3 regions of the Paenibacillus sp. A14 genome follow, and region 1 is predicted to be linked to each of the others. Evidence: predicted binding sites of a transcription regulator. Region 1 holds the regulator's gene; each other region holds the start of a gene.
The links. Region 1 encodes Rex, which represses fermentation and respiration genes when NADH is low (regulators of the CRP and FNR family bind a similar motif). Its sites were predicted from a motif close to TTGTGAAATATTTCACAA; they were not measured.
Positions count from the first base shown of each region.

Region 2: the regulator Rex is predicted to act here: its motif matches at 1,127-1,144, upstream of V4U88_RS05595 (DUF1641 domain-containing protein).
Region 3: the regulator Rex is predicted to act here: its motif matches at 1,089-1,106, upstream of V4U88_RS05625 (cytochrome ubiquinol oxidase subunit I).

Region 1 is NZ_JBAGJD010000001.1:407,655-409,924, forward strand. Features, by position in the region: gene V4U88_RS01955 (amidohydrolase) at 1-967, opposite strand, end outside; gene V4U88_RS01960 (redox-sensing transcriptional repressor Rex) at 945-1,607, opposite strand; gene dinG (ATP-dependent DNA helicase DinG) at 1,643-2,270, opposite strand, start outside.
Region 2 is NZ_JBAGJD010000002.1:254,017-256,286, forward strand. Features, by position in the region: gene V4U88_RS05590 (NAD(P)/FAD-dependent oxidoreductase) at 1-537, opposite strand, end outside; gene V4U88_RS05595 (DUF1641 domain-containing protein) at 598-1,044, opposite strand; gene V4U88_RS05600 (LysR family transcriptional regulator) at 1,278-2,180, opposite strand.
Region 3 is NZ_JBAGJD010000002.1:261,705-263,974, reverse strand. Features, by position in the region: gene V4U88_RS05635 (hypothetical protein) at 1-359, shown strand, start outside; gene V4U88_RS05630 (nitrous oxide-stimulated promoter family protein) at 527-970, shown strand; gene V4U88_RS05625 (cytochrome ubiquinol oxidase subunit I) at 1,195-2,270, shown strand, end outside.

The DNA.
Region 1 (2,270 bases):
TATGAATCAGCGCCGCCAGGCGAATCTCCTCAAACATGTCGAGGTTATTGTTGCTGGCGGGTCCATCCGTTCCCAGCGATACGGTAACGCCCGCCCTGAGCAACTCGGGCACGCGGGCTACGCCGCTGGCCAGCTTCAGGTTGCTCCCCGGGTTGTGGGATACCGTTACCCGGTGCTCCGCCAAAACGCCGATCTCCTCGTCCGTCAGATGGACGGCGTGGGCCAGCAGCGTCGGCCGATTGAACATCCCGAGATTCAGCAGGTGCTGAACCGGGCGGACGCCGTAATCGGCTACATTTTGCTCCACCTCGGCTCTCGTCTCCGACATGTGCGTGTGCATCGGCAAATCCAGCTCATGTGCCGCCTGTACAATTTTCTCAATGTAATCCGGAGGGCAAGTATATGGAGAGTGCGGCGAAATCATGGTGGTGATTCGTCCGTCCGCCTTGCCGTGCCAATCGCGCGCAAAGCTCACCGCTTCGTTCAGCTTGCTTTGCTGCACCTCAGGAGGACAGAGCCCGATTACGCCGCGAGTCAATACGGCGCGGATTCCCGATTGATCCACGACGGAAGCTACCTGTTCCATATGGTCGTACATATCCAAAAAGGTGGTCGTTCCGCCCTTTAGCATCTCCAGCACGGACAAGGCCGTTCCCCAATATACATCCTCGCCGGTAAACTTCGCTTCCATCGGCCACATTTTCTCCTGCAGCCACTCCTGAAGCACCATGTCGTCTCCATAGCCGCGCAAGAGCGACATCGCCGCATGACCATGCGTATTGATCAACCCGGGGAGAAACAACAGCCCCTTGCCGTCAAACGTTTCGGCCCCTTCCACGCCTTGCGGGCGCTCCGTTCCGACGTATGTGATCCGGTCTCCTTCGACCAGCATATAGCCCCGGATGATCGGGGTTTTCTGATCCGGCACCGCGAAGGTACCGTCTTTAATCAGCCATTTTCGCGTCATGTTCCGTATGTTCCTTTCCGCCATCCAGATAATAAGCCAAACTCATCAAATCGGTTGTGAAATCCGCCGCATGCACGCGCACTTCCGAAGGCACCTTAAGGATGGTTGGCGCAAAATTCAAAATCGCTCCGATTCCCGCAGCCACCAATTGATCGGCAACCCGCTGCGCTTCCACATCGGGTACGGTGATGATCCCGATGCGGATGTTGCTGCTCCGCACCGTATCCACCAGCTCCTCGATCGGCTGAATCGTAATATGGTTGATCTGCGTCCCGATTTTGTGGGGGGATGCGTCAAAGACCGCTACAATTTTCATATTATCTTTCACATACGCGTTATAATTGGACAACGCGTGGCCAAGATTACCGGCCCCGATCAAAGCTACATTAATTTGCTGATCCAGGTTCAGAATTTGGCGAATTTTCTCGATCAGATACGTTACGTCGTAGCCGATTCCCTTGCGCCCGAAATCTCCGAAGTAAGCCAGGTCTTTACGGATTTGCGCCGGATTCAAATCCAGCTTCTGCCCAAGTTCCTGCGAAGAGACCGTAGGCACCTCCCGGCGGCTGAGTTCATTGAGAAAGCGCAGGTACACCGGCAGGCGGCGAACCACTGCATCCGAAATTTTTTCCGATTTCATCAAATTTCCCCCTACTTACACGATTTGAGGAACACTTACGATTCCCCGGCGTTTAACCATTCCGAAATTCGAGGCACCATCTGCTCCAACGGCATATGCTCCATTTTCGGTCCGGGCAAAGAATACAAGAAGTATTTACCGTAATAGGATTCCAAGATCCGAGTATCATAAACCACCACGATCCCGCGGTCCTGCGAGGACCGGACCAGTCTGCCGAAACCCTGTTTAAAGCGGATAACGGCTTGGGGAACGGACAGTTTCATGAACGGGTTCTTCTTCTCTTGCTGCAGCCTCTCGCTTTTCGCCTCCACCAGCGGATGGTTCGGAGGCTGGAACGGCAGGCGAACGATTGCCAGGCTCGTCAAGGCCTCGCCGGGAATGTCAACGCCTTCCCAGAAACTGCTCGTGCCAAGCAGAACTGAGGCTTGCTGTCCTTGAAACCGGCGGGTCAGCTTCGTTCGGCTTCCGCTGTCCATCCCCTGCCCGATTACGGTGATCCCCTGTCCGGCAAGCAGCTCCTTCAGCGGATCATACACCTGCCGCAGCATCCGGTATGACGTGAACAGGACCAGCATTCTCCCGTGGGTGGCGATCGCCGTATCGGCCAAGGACCGAACGAGCGTAGAGACAAAATGGTCGTCTCCGACACTGCCTTTCACGCTC
Region 2 (2,270 bases), on a different contig from region 1:
CTCAGGCAGCTTGTCGGCGATTTCGCCCACCAGCTCGACCCCGGTCAAACCGCCGCCGCCGATCAGAATCGTAGCGTCCGCCGGATTCTTCGATTTCGCGTATTCAGCCAGCTTCTCTTCGATATGGCGATGAATGCGGTTGGCGTCGTCGGCCGATTTCAGCACCATGCTGTACTGCTCCAGCCCCGGAATCCCGAAGTAAGCCGTGATGCTGCCAAGCCCTACAACCAATGCATCATAAGTCAAAACCGTACCGTCGTGCAATTTGACTTGCTTGTTGTCGACCGAGAAGCTGTCGACCTTGGTGATGCGAAGATCGATGTCTTTGCCCTTGAACAGTTTCTCGAGAGGCAGCGCCACCGCGCGTTCCGCGATGCTTCCCGCAGCCAGACGATGCAGCTCGGTAATAATTTGATGTGTCGGATATTGGTTGACAACCGTAACCCGTGCTTGTTCTTTGGTCATGTATTTCCGAATATTCAAAGCGCTCAGTACGCCGCCGTAACCGGCGCCCAGGATGACAATATGTTTAGACATAGTAATTCTCCGTCCTCCGTTCTGACAAATTAAGATGGTAAAACCTTAAAGATAGCGCGTCTATTTTTGTTGTCTGCTCTTCTCACCCGCGACTTGAAGATAAGCGTTCACGAAACGGAACAGCTTTTGCGCTTCCGGATCCTTGAGCATTTTGAGCAGCCCAAACAGACCGATGACTTCCTGACTTGCATCAGCGCGGTCTTTGGCCTCAATGACGGTGGCTGCAATATTTTTAACCGTGCCTACAACTGGACCGGCAATTTCAGAAATCGCACCCACCGTATCGCTCTTTAAAGTTTCATCCGTCGCAACGGTTTTGGCAAAATCGTAAGACTTCGTCAGAATATTCACCAGCTCGGTTAATTTCGGCAGCTGTTGAACCAGGACTGTCAAGGATTCCTGAACCTCAGGCTTGAGCAGTTGATCAACGATATCGCGTTGAGCCTGGTCGCTGGACGTGACCGTCGTTTCTTGTACAGATTTTGTTTCCGTGTTCGCTTCCGACATACCAATTCTCCTTTACATTAAGCCACAGTGCTTGAATTTTGGGTTAATAGGGTCCCAATTCCCCCACCAAACTCGCTAGAGTTAGTGAAAAATTGAACATTTAATCAGTAAACAACCCGATATAGATTGTAACATACTTTCAACAAAAATAGTCATTAAGTTTTAACTTAATGACTATAATCTGAGATTTTTATCATAGTTTGTCCGATTTTAAGAGGAGTATGCGGTGCTGCTCAATTTTGATACCCAAACCCGGTCGCGATCTCTTGTAAAAAATCATAAAAAAGCTTTTCCGTGGGCGGCAGCTCCCGCGTCGCTGGCACGATAACACCTACGTCCCGGGTGACCTGCGGCTCCGTAATAGGTAGAATCACGATACTGGAGGCAATATGCTCGCTGAGGGCGATTTCCGGAAGAACGGTCAGTCCAAGTCCTGCGGAAACGAGTCCTTTGATCGCGTCCAGATCGTCTCCCTCAAAGGCTACCTTCGGCTGAAATCCAAGATTGTCGCAGGCTTTCACAACGATGTCGCGCAGGACGAACCCTTCGGGAAACAACACGAACAAGTCCTCCTTCAGTTCGCTCAACTTGACGGAGTCTTCTTCCGCCAGCGGATGATTCTCCGGGAGCAGCGCGACAAATTTTTCCCTGAACAACACCGTCCCTTTAATTTGCGCTTCCTGCTGGGGTACGGGACCCATAATCGCCAGATTCAGATCGCCTTTGGCCACCCAATCCACCAATTCCCGGTAAGAACCGTGCTGCAGCTGAAAATGCACCGCCGGATACCGCTCCCGGAAGCTTGAAACCGCCTTCGGAATCATTTGCGCCGCCATACTGCTCGGAAAGCCGATCCGCACCGTTCCTCTTTCAGGGTCCAAATATTCGCTGATTTCCTGCTGCGCACTTTCAATCACCTTCATCAAGTGCTCCATGTGCCCCAGAAATAACCGGCCAATGGGGGTCAACTTCACCTTGCGTCCCTCATGAATGAACAGGTCCACCCCCAGCTCGGCCTCCAGCTTGAAAATCTGCCTGCTCACCGCCGACTGCGAAACATGAAGCGCATACGACGCCTCAGTGACGTGCTCCAGCTTCGCGACCTCTATAAAATATTGAATTTGCCTAAGTTCCACGTTTTCCGCACCTCCCCTAACAAAGAACGTCAGGTTCTTCAGGTTTTTAATCCTCATTATATAGGCTTAGCGCCCGGAACGGAAGCTTCC
Region 3 (2,270 bases), on a different contig from region 1:
TCGCGGCCTTGGTACGGCTGGTTTTGCCTGTCTATGCACTGGAAGCCGCCCTGTTCGCGGTGTTGTTCGGATGGAGAATCATCCCCGATCTTATCGTGGCCGGGCTGGCGATTCTCGTGTACTCGGTGCTATGCTTCGCCTATCTGAGCAAGGCGCTGCCGTTCTCGGAAAGGTTCGAAACAGCGCAGCAGAGCGACGGCCTTCGTACGATTCCGCTCATGCTGCTGCTCGGCGGCCTGGCGCTCGTCCATTATGCGGCAACGCTGCTGAGCTATGGCATCTACCTCTACGCCGCCCTTCTATTGGCGGCCAATTGGCTGCTGTGGCAGCGGGGCTTCGCGATCAAGGAGCGCGGTTAGACGCCGGCATTCCGGAGCGCCGGGCTGGCGGGATTCCCGAGAGCGCCTGAGGGACCGCCGGGACATGCCTTGGCGAAGCCGGGCAAGTCTGGCCCAAAATGACCGTTATTTTGCGGGCCAAACTTATCATGACTGAAACTACCTACGATCGGAGGATGAGAACGATCATGAACCACATGAAAAATACGCAGCAAGCGTTGAGCCGGGAGCGGGAAGGACCGCGAATCCTCCGCGAAAAAAAGACGGTTCAGCACATGATCGCCATTTACTGCAGAAGCCGACACCGCTCGCGGGTACAAGAAGCGTATGAAGTGCAGGCGGCGGAAGGCGTGAGCGCGTCTGCGTCCCCGACATCGGCAAGTGATCCAGCGGTCCCTTCAACCCGGTTATGCCGGGAATGCGAGGACTTGCTGACTTACGCTCTCAAACGTTTGACGCACTGCCGCTTCGGCGAAAACAAAACGACTTGTGCCGCCTGTCCGGTTCACTGCTATGCGCCGGAGCCCCGGGAGGACATCAAGAAGGTGATGCGCTTTGCCGGCCCCCGGATGCTGTGGACCCACCCCGTGCTGACCGTCCGGCATTTACTGGATGGAAGGTCCCGCGTTTAGCGGGTCTTTTTTTTACCCTCTTTTACCCGGACACATATTTTTCACACATCGACATCAATGTAAAAAATACCGTCCCATCAAGGTTTTTTGCAATTTGTTCACCATTGTGACATCTGTCATGTGATTCTTGTCACAAAATTATTACTTTTATCCCGTGTATCCTCACAATTCCGTGATAGAATTCACATTAGTTAAGAATTATTAGAAAGTAGGGAAGAAAAATGTTGGATCCGTTAATGCTTGCACGACTTCAATTTGCGGCGACCACTATTTTTCACTTTTTCTTCGTGCCTCTGTCTATCGGGCTCGTTCTGCTCGTGGCGATTATGGAGACGATGTACGTCGTCAAAGGCAAAGAGGAATACAAGAAGATGGCAAAGTTTTGGGGGAAGCTGTTCCTGATTAACTTTGCCGTCGGCGTGGTCACGGGGATTATTCAGGAATTCCAGTTCGGTATGAACTGGTCGGACTATTCGCGGTTCGTAGGCGATGTGTTCGGAGCTCCTCTGGCGGTGGAAGCCCTGTTCGCGTTCTTCATGGAGTCTACCTTTATCGGTCTTTGGATTTTCGGCTGGGACCGCCTGTCGAAGAAGGTTCATTTGCTTAGTATCTGGCTGGTAGCCCTCGGGACGACGGTATCCGCGTTCTGGATTTTGGCCGCCAACTCTTTTATGCAAAGACCGGTCGGTTTTGAAATCAACAATGGCCGGGCCGAGATGAACGACTTCTTCGCCTTGATCACTAACGGCCAACTGTGGGTCGAGTTCCCTCATACGGTATTGGGGGCCTTCGCCACCGGCGCATTCATGATCACGGGGATCAGCGCTTATAAACTGCTGCGCAAGCAGGATGTTCAATTTTTCAAAAAATCGTTTACCATCGCCGTGATCGTCGGCTTGATCGCTTCCTTTGGCACGGCTATGTTCGGCCATCAGCAGGCGCAATACCTGGTGAAGACCCAGCCGATGAAGATGGCGGCGTCCGAAGGACTTTGGGGCAAGAGCGGGGATCCCGCGCCTTGGACCGTATACGCCCACATTGATCCGGGGAGCGGGAGCAATACGTTTGAAGTTAAAATTCCTTACCTGCTCAGCTTCCTGTCCTACAGTAAGTTCTCCGGTGAAGTGAAAGGGATGCACGAGCTGCAGGCGGAATACGAGCAGACCTATGGTCCCGGCGATTATATTCCTCCGGTAAGAACGACGTTCTGGAGCTTCCGGATTATGATCGCGGCCGGTTGCTTGATGATTCTTCTCGGTATGTACGGGGCATTTCTGGCTTGGCGGAAAAAGCTGGAACA